2 regions of the Hyphomicrobium sp. MC1 genome follow, and region 2 is predicted to be linked to the other one. Evidence: riboswitches for the same ligand, from Rfam matches in the RefSeq annotation. Region 2 holds a riboswitch; the other holds the start of a gene.
The links. A riboswitch is a leader RNA that binds a small molecule or an ion and turns the genes downstream of it on or off. The one in region 2 is predicted to bind cobalamin.

Region 1: another riboswitch for cobalamin. It lies ahead of HYPMC_RS01235 (TonB-dependent siderophore receptor); the one in region 2 lies ahead of cobW (cobalamin biosynthesis protein CobW).

What each region holds. Positions count from the first base shown of each region.
Region 1 is NC_015717.1:271,523-278,689, reverse strand. It holds partial or broken gene HYPMC_RS24965 (alpha/beta fold hydrolase) at 1-253, shown strand, start outside; gene HYPMC_RS24960 (alpha/beta fold hydrolase) at 232-693, shown strand; gene HYPMC_RS01245 (hypothetical protein) at 828-1,751, shown strand; gene HYPMC_RS01240 (hypothetical protein) at 1,904-2,476, opposite strand; gene HYPMC_RS01235 (TonB-dependent siderophore receptor) at 2,572-4,662, opposite strand; cobalamin riboswitch at 4,923-5,150, opposite strand; gene pncB (nicotinate phosphoribosyltransferase) at 5,314-6,618, opposite strand; gene HYPMC_RS01220 (MarR family winged helix-turn-helix transcriptional regulator) at 6,722-7,150, opposite strand.
Region 2 is NC_015717.1:674,098-681,264, reverse strand. It holds gene cobG (precorrin-3B synthase) at 1-896, opposite strand, end outside; gene cobN (cobaltochelatase subunit CobN) at 893-4,159, opposite strand; gene cobW (cobalamin biosynthesis protein CobW) at 4,159-5,196, opposite strand; cobalamin riboswitch at 5,294-5,479, opposite strand; gene cobU (bifunctional adenosylcobinamide kinase/adenosylcobinamide-phosphate guanylyltransferase) at 5,540-6,064, shown strand; gene cobO (cob(I)yrinic acid a,c-diamide adenosyltransferase) at 6,068-6,688, shown strand; gene HYPMC_RS03130 (cobyric acid synthase) at 6,688-7,167, shown strand, end outside.

The sequences.
Region 1 (7,167 bases), 400 kb from region 2:
AGGATTCGGCCAGAGCGATGCGCCCTCTCCATCATCCTATGCTTACACATTCGATCATCTCGCGAAGACGATGAACGTTCTTCTCGACCAACTCGATATCAAGACGTACTCGTTCTATCTGCACGATTACGGTGGACCTGTCGGATTCCGCATCATGCTCGCGCATCCGGAGCGCGTTCAGTCGCTCATCATCCAGAACGCGAACGTCTACAAGGAAGGTCTGGGAACGAAGTGGGCGGCTATCGCGAAGTACTGGTCCGATCCGAAGGCCCCCCCCCCGAAGTATTTGAAGCATTTGTTTCGCGGACAGCGACCGAGCAGCGCCACACCTTGGGCACATCGCATCCGGAGCGTTACAATCCGGATACGTGGACGGACGAGTACGCTCATCTCTCAAAACCCGGACAGCACGCCATACAATCCGCGCTTCTCTACGATTATCGCACGAACGTCGCATCCTATCCGGAATGGCAAGCGTGGCTGCGGGCGCACAAGCCGCCGACGCTGGTGGTGTGGGGACGGAATGATCCCTCGTTCATTGCGCCGGGTGCCGAAGCATTCAAGCGCGACCTACCCGATGCCGAAATACATTTGCTTGATGCAGGACACTTCGCGCTGGACGAGAAAAATGACGACATCGCTCGTCTGATACTCCAATTCCTGGCGAAACATGTCGACCGGGCCGCGCCCTAAGAAGCGGCGGCACCCTCCGGGCGGAAAGTAACGAACCGATCGCAACACACGTAGTGCTCGATAGCAACGCAGTCATGCTTGCCGCGATCTCTCATGTTCGCTCAACTTTCCAAAAATTCAACCCGGAGCATCCGATGGCCCCCCGCATCGCAATCATATTAACCGGCGTCTTGATCGCCGCAGGAAGCAGCGTCGCGCAGGCAAAGCCTCACGCCAAGAATCCCGATAAGGCACAGATCGTCGCCGTAGATCGCTTCAGCGCCAAGGCGGCGCATTTACAATTGCGCACCTCAACCAATGGCATCCCAGGCCCCAATAAGCCCGTCGATTTCGACAAAGGCCCTTTCATTACCACCGGGCTGTCACCGACCACGGGCAAGCCGGTGCGCTATTACAATTTCGATGTCCAGAATCTGACCCCTGCTCCCGTTTATGTCTTCTATCGCAAGGGTGAGAAAAGCCCGATCTCAGGTCAGCTCGACATCATCGACAATCTGCCGGGAGAAAAGGGCTATAACGATTTCCGCCAAGTCTACAAAGTCTCGGTTCCATCCGATTATGTGGTGAACTCAATCACCGATAAAACTCAATTGCGCCAGTCCGGTTACGCGATCGAGAAAACCGACACCCTGCTCAACATGCCTGTGGTTCCCGACAAATCGGTTGCGCGACAACGTCTGAACGGTGAGAGCGCCGAACTGCAGCGCGCCTGGTACAAGGGCAAAGTTGCGAAGTATTTCGCTTTCAACGAAGCGCCGCTTTCTGTGGCTGGGGCGGACGTCCCCATTTCGCCGATCTACGTAACTTTCAATGTCAATCCCAATGAGCCGAAGGGCGGTCCAGGTTCGGGTTTCCGCAGCGAACCCAACTCCCCGCAAACCCACAACGTCCCAGCCACGCTTCCTGGCGAAGAAGGTTATTCGCCGCTGTGGTCGGTCAACGTCTACGACAATGCCGATTGGTCGAAAGTCAGCAATCTCGATACCGCGCAGAACGCCAAGTTGCTCGGCCCAGGGGTCGCAAACGTCAATTGCCCGATCGTTTTCGTCACCCCTTGACGTGACAAGAATGCGGAGACCCCGGGGCCTCTGACACTCCTGCACTTCGCCGCGCGTGAGCCCCGTTACCGGCCACGCCGGCGAATTCGCCCTATAAGCTGCACGCGGGATGACGGCATCGTCGTCCCGCGGTCAACAGAAGTCGAGATGGTTCACGCCGTGCGCGGAGCTTGCTGCGCAGAAACCGACGGGCGAGCGAAACGGCTCGCGATGACGGACAGAATCAACAACCCAGCAAACGAAACGGCGTTGACTTCAAACACTCTGGCGACGGTTGCGACCGAGAAGGCATCATCCGAGCTTCCAAGCGGGATGCCTGCGACGTAGAGCGCCAGTTCATAGGCTGCGAAAGCCAGCACGAACGAGACGGTCAGAAGCACCGGCCAAGCGCGGGTCATCCCAGTTGCAAGCCGAGCAGCAGCGAATGCAGCGATCGTTGCGACGCCGATCGCCGCGCCCCAGGCATACGACTCGAACGTGTGCGGATAGCTCAGGAACGCATAACCGACGATCTGGTTGGTGAGCCACGCCGTGACGACGAGCGCCAATCCCGTGCGAGCATCCATTCGTGTCGCCGCCAGCGCTGCAATAGCGGCGAGCGGCGCTGCGCAGGCGAACACGAAGCTGCCGCCAACGCTCAAAGCTGCGATGAGGGCCACCCAAATGGCACTCATGGCAAGCGAGGAGGAAAACGTTTGATCGTCAAATCGGGAACCAAATTTCATTGTCATGTCCTTCTGAAATCGTTCCCTGGCGGACGAAAGCGCCGGGACGGGAGGCTATCCGTAAATACCATAGCCGTCGCCCGCCAGAGAAGCCCTTAGTTCGTAAACCTGATGCCGCCATAGGCGCCGATGCCGGTCGCCAGGAAGCCGTCAGGAATCTCGTAGTGCTCGTCGAAAAGGTTATCGATGCGGCCGTAGATGCTCATATTGTCGGTCAGCTTGTAGTCGGCCGCGACGTTGACCACCGTGAAGCTCGGCAAGAACTCGTTCTCGAATGTCGCGCGATTGATGTCGAGCGAGTCACCGTAGTAGAGCACCGCACCCGTCAGGAGCAGCTTCTCCGTCGGCGTCCACCCGAGAGTGACGCTCGCCTTGTTGTGCGGGCGGCGCAGAAGCCATCCGCCCGTATCTTCGTTGGTTGCCTGCGTGTAGGTATAATCCGCACGGATACGAAGATCCTTCGTCAAATCCGCTGAAATAAACGCTTCGACGCCATCCGTTTTCGCCTTACCGACATTGGCATACGTTGAAACGAAGGTCGTTGGATCGTAAGTGCTCTCGATCAGATCGGTAATATCGTTCCGGAAGTAGGTGGCGCCAAACTGTGCACGGCCACCGAAAATTGCTTGCTCGAAGCCGACATCGTAACCGGTATTTTCCTCCGGTTTGAGATCAGGGTTTCCATAGAAAAAGTAAGCGGGATAATCCTGAAACCGCTGGCTGAGGCTTGGGGCTTTGAAGCCCGTGCCAATGCTGCCTTTGATCTTGGTTCCCGTGCTCTCGATTACATACGCGGGCGCAACGCGCCAAGTCGTATGACCGCCGAAGTTCTCGTTATCATCGTAGCGCACGTTCGCCGCGACGAAGAGATTGCGAATGACCTCAGCCTGAAGCTCCGTATAGACACCGTTGTTCCACTCCTCTGCGAATGTGTGCTGGCCCTCATAGAAAGAACCGCCACCGGAAAAGACCTCATTGATCTGGCGGCCATCAAATTGCTCGATCTGATGTTCGGCGCCTGTAACCAGCGTATAGCCCGGCGCGAGGTTCCAAACATTGCGCCAATCGTACTTAACCCGGTCGCCTTGATAGTAGCTGTTGCCAGTGAGGTTGACGTGGTCGATATTATCGGTCTGAGAGTTGGAATAATTGATGCCGAAATAGTTCGTCAGATTGCTGAACGTGCGCCAGACTACTTCGCTGCGCGAGTAAAAATCATCGACGTCGGAACCCGATTGATATGGCGCCGGATAAGATGTGTTTGTGAACGGATCGTAAGCGTCACCCGTGTAATGCAGCGTGCCGTCGGTGTATCGGGCGACGAGATTGACCGTCACATCCTTGGTGATATCGACACCGACTTTCGATGAGTAGGTCCGGTTATCGTATCGGTTCGAATGACGCTGCTCTCCCGGAAGAAGTAAATTCTCGGGTGTCACGGGGATGTCGTCGGCGCGAAAATGCGAGACATTGAAGTAGTAGTTGTACTTGTTCGTGCCGCCGCTGATGCTCGCAGCCTGATTGAACGTTCCAAATGAGCCACCCTCGACCATGGCAGTCGCCTTCGGCGGACCATAGCCCCTCTTCGTGTAAATCAGGATCACGCCACCGAGCGCATCGGCGCCGTAAAGACCACTCTGCGGACCACGCAAAACTTCGACGCGTTCGATATCCATGGCGAGCATCTGGCCCAGATCGAACGTACGATTGGGTGTGGTCGGATCGCTGACGTCGATGCCGTCGATCAGAATCTTCGTGTGATTGGAGTTCGTTCCGCGCATGAATACCGACGTCTGACCGCCAGGACCGCCGGTCTGCACAATGTTGAGGCCGGGAACCATCTTCAAAACGTCAGGCAGCGTGCGGCGCTGTTGAGCCGCGATTTCTTTTGCGGTGATAACGGTGACAGAACTTCCGATCTGATCGACGGACTCGGGCGTACCCGTTGGAGACACCGCGATGTCAGAGGAATCGACGGTCGCCGAAGAATCGCTGGAATTCGAAGCGGCCGGCGTTGAAATCTGTTGGGCCGCTGCCGGCGCCTTGACCTTTTTGGACGGCGCATCGCTGTCGTCGTCTGCCATGACGTTGACCGCCGGCAACTTGGTATTCGGCGAAGCTGGAACTTGCGCGCTCGCTTCCTGAGCTGAAATTCCAACTGTTGCAAAGGCTAATGCTATCCGCATTTTTCGCCGTCTTGACACGCGCAGCATGAGACCCCCGAGGCGCTGAATCGGGGTGAGTTTCCAATTCGATCTGCAGATGTGCGGGATACGAGCGCGCAGACGCTGCGACGCGGCTCTTGAAAGCTGCGTCCCATGAATATCTGCACACTTGAAAGTTCTTATCCGCTCAGCATAACGACCTGCACGACCGAAGTGGTTGCCCACCGGTTGACATACAGCCGCCGCTACGGGTTTCCGCTCTACCGCGCCCTGCGCACGGGAGATGGGCAGCTTGTGCCGGCAGGTCTCCTGACTTGCGGCTCAGGCGTCTTCTCCGGCCTTCCCGAATATCTCTATTGCGAGATCTTCAGTGGCTTTTAGTCGGAGCCGACTCGCCGCTTACAGTTGCGAGGGCAGTCTCGGCATTGGCGCAAGAAGCGCCGCACCGCGTTCCCTTTTCATGACCACTCAGCTTTCGCCGAGGGCCAACCGTCACGCCAACATTAAAGAAATAAGTTCGCCGGGCTGTCAATTGGGCTTAGCTCGGCCCGGACTTAAAGGTCGCAAGCGACGATGCCTAATTAACACTCCCGCTCAACGGGGCCGCTCCGATATGCCATGACGTGCGTTCCTCCGCACGCGAACGCTTCCCCTTAACCGCAACGTCAGACGTCACACGCGCACCGCATGACGGGCACGACCCTCCACTCCAAAGACACGCTCGTAGCGTTTCATTTCCGCAGACTCCCCTGTGGCTTTCGCGGAATTGTCAGACAGCTTGACCGCCGGTTTGCCATTGACGCGCGTGACCTTGCAGACAAGCGAGATCGCATCAAGACCAGGAGCGCCGTCCGGATCGCAGCCGCGAAAATCATTGGTGAGATTGGTGCCCCAGCCAAAGCTGGTTCGCACCCGCCCGTGAAAATGACGATACGTGTCTTCGATACTGTCGATATCCATACCGTCGGAGAAGATTAGTAGTTTTCCGCGCGGATCGACACCGTGCGCCTTCCACCAAGCGATAATCTGTTCTCCACCCTCGATCGGAGGCGCGCTGTCCGGGCGAAAGCCAGTCCATCCTGCAAGCCAATCGGGCGCGCGCGCCAGAAAGGCTTTGGTCCCGAAAGTATCGGGCAACGCGATCAGCAGATTTCCGCGGTATTCCTGCCGCCATTGCTCCAAGACACGATAGGGCGCCTTCGCCAAATCCTCGTCACTATCGGCAAGAGCGGCTTCCACCATCGGCAATTCGTGAGCGTTGGTGCCGATAGCTTCTAAATCGGCGTCCATTGCGAGCAGCACATTCGACGTTCCGATAAAGTGTCCGTCCAGCCCTTCTTTCAGTGCTTCGACGCACCAACGTTGCCATAGAAATCCGTGCCGACGCCGCGTGCCGAAGTCGGAAACGACAACGTCCGGCAGAGCGCGCAGCCGCTCCACCTTCTGCCAGAGCTTCGCCTTGGCGCGCGCGTAGAGCACGTCGAGCGCAAAGCGACCCTTGGCGCGCATCGCGGCGCGCGACCTGAGTTCGTTGACGATCGCCAACGCCGGAATTTCCCACATGGTCGTATGGGTCCAAGGCCCCGCGAAATCGAGTTCATACTGACCATCGACTTTGCGAAGCTCATAATCCGGCAACTGAAAATCGGCGAGCCATGCGATAAAGTCGGCACCGAACATCTGCGTTTCGCCGTAAAAGCTGTTACCGGCGAGCCAGATCAGCTCCTTCTTGGTAAAACGTAGAGCACGCGCATGATCGAGCTGAGCACGCAACTCGCCCTCATCGATGATGTCGGCAAGACGCACATCCTTCGAGCGGTTTATGAGCGAGAAAGTCACCCGCACGTCCGGGTGGACCTTGCGGATCATTTGCAGCATCAGCAATTTGTAGAAATCGGTATCGAGCAAACTGCGGATGATCGGATCGAGCCGAAAATTGTGATTGTAGGTACGCGTCGCAATGTCGGTGACGGTCATGATGTCAATCTAAGATGATGCGCTAAATGATGAGCTACAGCAAACGCCAAAGTTATCAGCAGCAATAGTGGATAAGCCCTGAAGCGCCATACCTCCAACAGTCCTATTTGCACATGGCATTGTGAAGCCGGTTCATCAGATCTACGGCATCCGTCACGGTATCTGGAGAGACTGCAGCCTCAAGAACCTCCTCAATCCGCATCACCTCAGCATTTGCCGCCTCGGCCTTCAGACGCCCTTTGGGCGTTAAACGCGCAAGCTGCCGGCGACCATGATGAGCGTCCTGTCGGCGCTCCACGAGCTTCCATCCTTCCAGCTTCGCCAAAACGCCCTGCATCGATTGCGGCGTTATGAATGCGCGCTCTGCAAGATCAGCGTTGGTCTGGTCCGGCCTCGCATTCAATTGGGCGAGCACCGCATATTGCGCAGGATTGAGCCCAAGGGGCTTTAAAGCCTCCTCCAAACGGCGATGCAGCGCATGCTGAGCAAGCTTCAGCCGGTAACCCAGCAGCGGGGTCATGTCCTTGTTCATTGCAATATCAGCCGCCT
Region 2 (7,167 bases):
GCATCCTGCAGTGGAAAGACGAACACGCGTTCTGGGCTTGTGCGAACGTCTTCAGCGCCCGCCACTGCGGCGTGATCGCAAAGCGCGGCAAGCTGATCAGCCGTAATCCGCCCGAAGGGAAAACCGACGCCAGCTCCGAACACGCTGTCATTCCGCTGCAGCAATCCCACAGGCACACTGTCTGCTACCGCTTCATCCGCGGCCGTCGGAAGCGGCAAACCTGCCATTGCAAATACCCTTGCGACGCCGAACTGAGCAACCGCGTCGCGCATACGCCGAAAACTCGCGTCGTTTGCCTTCAGCTCGATAAACGCCAGCGCCAGACGATGCATGGCATCGACGACCTCTCCGCGCGCAACTTCGCAGCCCATTCCAATCGCACCATCGAGCACGATGGAGAAAAAATCATCGCGGGCGGACATCATGATATCCGCGCTGCGTCCGCCGATGCGCGGCGTCGCCACGCCCGAAAAACTGAAACCGAATTTTGCGGGCAGAGACCATAAGCGCGCATCTCGCAGCAGGATCGTCTCCAGCGCTGCCGCGAGATCGCAAATATCCGCACGCCGCGGATCAAGCCCGCTCAACGGATCGACGACGACGTTGCGCACGGCTTCCGCGTCCGCAGACGGGTCGAGCAAACCTGCCGTATCCAGGGCACCGAGAAGCACTGCGAACGCGCCGTCACCAACGCCTCTGATCTGCAGATTGCCGCGATTAGTCAAATCAATGTCGCCGGACCCGAACTGAGCGGCGATCGTACCGATGGCTCGCAACGAACTGAGCGAAAGTGCGCCGGCGCGTGGACGCACACGCACCAGAAGCCCATCGCCCGAACGCATCGGACGATGCGCGCCTGGACACCAGCCTTTCCTCAAATGATCCGCCGACGTCATTCCGCTGCCTCGCGCGATGAATCGTCTTTGTTTGCGATTTCGCCGAGATCGTTGCGTCGCGGCTGCCAAAGCCCGCGCGCAATCGCCTCCTCGAACCGGCGCCGCATTGCCGCGATTGCGTCGGGGTTCTCGCGCGCAAGAAACGCTGCGACCACTGGGTCACCGAGATATGCTTCGTAGAGCCGCTCGAAGCCGCCGTTGTCGACGGCCCGCGCCGTCGCCGCGAAGGCGAATGCCGCGTCAACGCTCTGCGCCATCTCCGCGCCACCGCGGAAGCCATGACGCATCTGGCCCTCGATCCACCGGATGTTTGCAGCGCGCCCGTGAATCACACGGGCACATTCTTCCTGCAGCGTGCGAACCCGCGGCGCATCTGGCGTTGCCGTATCGCCATGATAAAGCGCAACGCGATCGTTTCCGAGAGAAGCAGCGGCAGCCGCGAACCCACCTTCGTGTGCCGCAAAGTCACCGCCAGTCAGCAGGTCGATCTCGCTGTGATCCAGCACATGCACGAAGGCGTCTGCCGATTTCACGCGTTTTTCAAAGCTCGCGCTCGTCGCTTCCGAACCATCGCCACGATACGCCGCCTGTGTGCTGGCGAGATACGACCGCCCAAGATCGCCACGCTCGCTCCAGTCGCCGCGGTCGATGTGCTGCATTACGCCAGCACCGAAGCTGCCGCCGGCCGGTCCGAAAATGCGATCGAGCTTTGCTTCGGACGACGAGGCCGGGCGCAGCGGATTATCGCCGGCATCTTCTTCAAGACTGGCAACGAGCGCGACGGCGCTATCAAACAACGCAAGCTGCGCTCCAAACATATCGCGAAAAAGTCCTGAAATCCGCAGCGTCACGTCAACACGCGGACGTCCAAGTTCCGCCAATGCCTCGGTCTCGACGCCCGTCACGCGATAGGAGCGCTGATCCCAGACGGGGCGAACGCCAAGCAGCGCCAGCGCGGTCGCGAGTTCCTCGCCACCGGTTCTGAGCGTTGCGCTGCCCCAAAGATCGAGCACGATCGCGCGGGGCCATTCGCCATGATCGGAGAGATAGCGATCGAGGATTGCTTTCGCTGCACGCTTGCCGTTCGCCCACGCCGTTGCGGTTGGCACGCTGCGCGGATCGACACTGAAAAGATTGCGTCCTGTCGGCAGTACATCAGATCGCCCTCGGCTCGGCGCTCCAGCAGGACCCGGCGCGATGAATTTTCCAGCAAGCGTCCGAGTGATCGCTTCAAGCTCCACCTCATCGAGGATATGCAGCCCGTCGCGGATCGACAGCTCTTTCACATCGCACAAAAAGGCGTCGATGCGGGTCAATGCTTCGCTCGCCGCCATGCCCGCATCGAGGCCGCACTGGGCCGCAATTCCGGCACGAATGGCGGCGTCGACGATCTGATCCGACAGAACCTTGCGCCGCCTCGGATCAAGACCTTCCGCCGACGCGAATTCATCGACCAGCCGTTCAACTTCACTCAACGGCCCCGACAAACCGGCATCCGTCATCGGCGGCGGCTTATGTCCGAGCGTCACGGCAGATAGCCGCCGCTTCGCCTGCGCCGCTTCGCCGGGATCATTGACGATGAACGGATAGATCATCGGCGTAGGGCCAACCAGCGCGCGCGGCGCACACATTTCGCTGCCCGCAACGGCTTTGCCTGGCAGCCATTCGAGCGTGCCGTGCGCGCCGAGATGAATAAGCGCGTCGATCTTTGCGACGTGTCTCAGCCAGAGATAGAACGCGACATAGCTGTGCCGCGGCGGCGTCGCCGGATCGTGATACTGCGCCTTCCGGTCAAGCGCCTGCCCGCGTTCCGGCTGCAGTCCAATCAAAAGATTTCCGCACGGCGCAACACGAAAGCGGAACGTATTACCAACGAGTGCGTCATCATCTTCTGGCGGTCCCCAGGCGCTGACGACGCTTTCTTTAAAGGCTTCTGGCAGAGCATCGAACGCCGAACGGTAAGCATCAAGCGGCCACCCGATTGCCTTCGCTGGATCGAGTTGCGCCACGAGATCGCGACTGTCCGACGGGCGACAGGCGACGTCATAACCCGCGTCTTCGAGATGCGATGCGATCCTGCACGCGCTCTCAAGGCCATCAAGTCCAACCGCGTGCGCGATCTGATCCGGCCGCCCCGGATACGTCGAGAGCAACAGACCGATGCGAAGATCATGGCGCGGGGCTGAACGAAGCCTCGCCCAACGCGCGGCAAGCTCGGCAACATGCGAAACGCTTGGCTTATAAGGCACATGGCGCAGCAACGACACGCCGAGTTCGGTTCCCAGCGTGTCCGCTTCCTTGAACGATACGACGCCCGCAAACAACCGTCCGTCGAGTTCCGGCAAAACGACGTGCATCGCAAGGTCCGCGGCACTGACGCCGCGCTGCGACTTCTCCCAAAGCGTAAATTTCGAATTGGCGAGCGCGACCTGCAGGACCGAACAATCCGCAACGTCGAGCGGCGAGGCATCCGCGCCGTCGCGTGAGGCAAACGCTGTCGCATTGACGATGACGCTCGGCCGGAGACGTTGCAGCTCATCCTGAAGCCAAGCCGCGGTATCCGCTGCCTTCAGGCTCGGAACGTAGAGCGCCGCCACCGCCAAGCCGCGATCTTCAAGTGCATCTACCAAAGCATCGACTGGCGCAACATCGCCCGCAAGCAAATGTGAGCGATAGAAAACAACGGCAGCCGCCCCGAGCGCAGCAACGGATTGCGCGCTTTCCCGATAGACGCCGAAATTCGGAATCTCTCGCGGCTGTGCAATTTTTCCACGCGCGTCACGTTTGCCGAGCATCGCCAGCAAAGCCATGCGCGTATTCTCGATGCCGCCCACGTCGAGCAGAGCCTCAAGCCGCGCCAGCTCATCCGAACCAAGCGTCGACAACGCCGAGAGTCGAATGTCCGGCCGCCCGTCGCCCGGCACGATAGCAAGTGCAATTCCCAGTTCGCGGCAGCGCCGCCCGAGTTGCTCGCCGCCATACCGCCAATAGTCGAGGCCGCCCAGCAGGCGCACGAGCACGGCCTTCGAGCCTTTCAGCGTCGCGTCGGAAAATAGATCAACCGACATCGGGTGGCGCAAAGCATTGAGGTTCGAAATCCGCACACTCGGCTGCGTGCTCTCAGCGCCGCGAAATGCAGCCGCCGCCATCGCAAGGTCGGAATCGGAAAACGACAGAAAAACGATATCGGCGGGCGCGAGTCCGAGATCTTGAGGCGCGGCAGCCTCGTCCAGATCCCGGCTCTCGCGAACGACGATATGCATCAGGCAGCGCCCGTCAGGGTCCGAGTGATGCCGTCGCGATCAAGCCCCTTCTGACCGATGACGACCAGCCGGCCCACCCGCGCCTCGCCCGATTGCCATGCACGTTCGTAACGCGTGTCGATCCGCTCGCCGACCCCTTGCAAAAGGAGCCGCATTGGCTTCCCGCCAATGGCCGCGAAGCCCTTTACACGCAGCACGTCATGATCGTTGGCGATCGCTTTTGCGCGCTGCGCAAGATCGTCGGGCGACGATAGCTCCGGCACTTCGACGATGAACGTCTCGAAATCGTCGTGATCGTGTTCCGGTTCGGCATCGTGATGCGAAGGTCGAGCGGCGAGATCATCTTCCGCAGCTGCCGAAATGCCGAGCAGCACATCTGTCGGAACGACCCCATTTTGCGTTGCCACGATCTTGATTGCCCGCGGCACCATGCTGCGAATGTCTTGCGCGATCAAAGCCGCGTCTTCCGGCGAAAGATGATCGCACTTGTTGAGCACGACGAGGTCGGCGCAGAGCAGCTGATCCTCGTAAACCTCTTCCAGCGGATTTTCATGATCGACGGACGGATCTGCTTCGCGCTGCGCCGCGACCTTCACCGGATCGTCGGCGAAGCGACCGGCGCGCACGGCCGGGGCATCAACGACCGTCACCACGCCATCAACCGTCACACGATTGCGGATATCCGGCCACTCGAAAGCTTTAACCAGCGGCTTCGGCAGCGCGAGGCCCGACGTCTCGATAATGATGTGCTCCGGCGCGGGCTCGCGCGCCAAAAGCGCTTCAAGCGTCGGAATGAAATCGTCAGCGACGGTGCAACACAGGCAGCCGTTTGTCAGCTCGATGATGTTTTCTTGCGGGCAGTTCTCAATGCCGCATGACCGGAGGATCGTCCCGTCCACGCCGACATCGCCGAATTCGTTGACGATCAGCGCCAAGCGGCGGCCTTGCGCGTTCTCAACGGCATGGCGAACGAGTGTCGTTTTGCCCGCTCCCAAAAAGCCGGTGACGATCGTGACGGGAACCTTGCGCGTGCTCATTGCCCCGCCTCCACAGACATTGAATTTTCGGAAGACCGGCCAGACGCGCGGCATGTTCTGAAGTGCATCTTAACCTTTCTCGCCCCACCGGCGATAAGTTGGAAATCTCGTTGACGGCAGGTCTCCTGGCTCGCGGGTCTTGGCATTGGGCGACCTTCCCGGGCTGTTGCCCAGTGGCGTTCTCGCCTATGCTCACCGCGCACAGTTGCGGGGGCAGCTGCGGAGTAAATACCGCATTCCCTTTTGAACCCTCTTGCGAGGGACCGTCGTCCCAATCGATAAGTGAGCCCACATCTTACGTCAATCGCAATAGCGGCCTCTGCGGCACGACCGAAAGTTTATAATGACGACTTTGCACCTCCCGCAGCTGACCCTCATCCTCGGGGGCGCCCGTTCCGGTAAAAGCGCCTATGCGGAAGGCCTTTTGACAGGCATTCCCGGGCCTTGGGCTTATGTCGCCACGGCGGAAGCGTTCGACGACGAAATGTACAGCCGCATCAAGCACCACAAGAGCCGCCGTGGCGCGGGCTGGGTCGATCACGAATCGCCCCTCGAAATTGCCGACGTGCTGGCCAACCGTGTTGCAGAGCTTCCCTCGCTGGTCGATTGCCTTACGCTCTGGACCTCCAATCTGATGCACGCCAACCGCCCCGTTCCGGAGGCAAGCGACGCGTTGCTGGCCGCCGTCGCAAAACGCGTCGCGCCCTGTGTGATGGTCTCGAATGAGGTCGGCCTCGGCATCGTGCCGGACAACGCGCTCGCCCGCGCCTTCCGCGACGAAGCCGGCCGGCTCAATCAGAAGATCGCAGCAGCCGCCGACAAGGTCATTTTTGTCGCCGCCGGACTGCCGCTGACGTTGAAAGGCTGAGCCGTGAGCAACAATCCCACCACGGTCGATGATGCCGAGCGTCACAAAGCCAAGATGGCAAAGCGCAAAGCCGTGCAAGATGCCGAGGTCGCCTCGAAACAGATCGAAAAAGGCGTGCTGCTCGTCCACACCGGCCCCGGCAAAGGCAAATCGACGGCCGCATTCGGCCTCGTGCTGCGCGCGCTTGGACACGGCTGGCGCGTCGGCGTCGTCCAGTTCATCAAAGGCGCGTGGAAGACCGGCGAACGCGACGCGCTTGAACGCTTCGGCGATCAGATCTCCTGGCACACGATGGGCGAAGGCTTCACCTGGGAAACACAAGACAAGGCCCGCGACATTGCCGCCGCCACACGCGCCTGGGCGAAGGCCAAAGAATTGATGGCCGATCCATCCATTCGTCTGCTCATTCTCGACGAACTCAACATCGCGCTGCGTTATGACTATCTGCTGCTCGATGACGTGCTCGAAACGCTCCGCACGCGGCGGCCCGATCTTCATGTCGTCGTCACCGGCCGCAACGCCAAACCGGAATTGATCGCGCTCGCGGATGGCGTGACGGAAATGGGTGCCGTGAAGCACCATTTCGCCGCCGGCATCAAAGCTCAGGAAGGCATCGAATTCTGATGCCTGCGCGCGCGTTGATGTTCTCAGGTACCGGCTCCGACGTTGGCAAATCGCTGATCGTCGCCGGGCTTTGCCGTTTGTTCTCCAACCGCGGGGTTCGCGTCGTTCCGTTCAAGCCCCAGAACATGTCGAACAATGCCGCGGTCACGGCCGACGGCGGCGAAATCGGCCGCGCCCAGGCATTGCAAGCGCGAGCCGCGCGCGTTGCGCCATCCGTGCACATGAATCCGGTGCTGCTGAAGCCCGAGACCGAAACCGGCGCGCAGATCGTCGTGCAAGGCAAAATGCGCGGCTCGGCGAAAGCGCGCGATTTTCAATCGAAAAAGAAAGAGCTTCTGCCTGCCGTTCTCGACAGCTTCGCGCGCCTCAAAGCGAACGCCGATCTCGTTCTCGTCGAAGGCGCAGGCAGCGCATCCGAGATCAACCTGCGTGCGAACGACATCGCCAATCTCGGCTTCGCACGCGCCGCCGACGTTCCG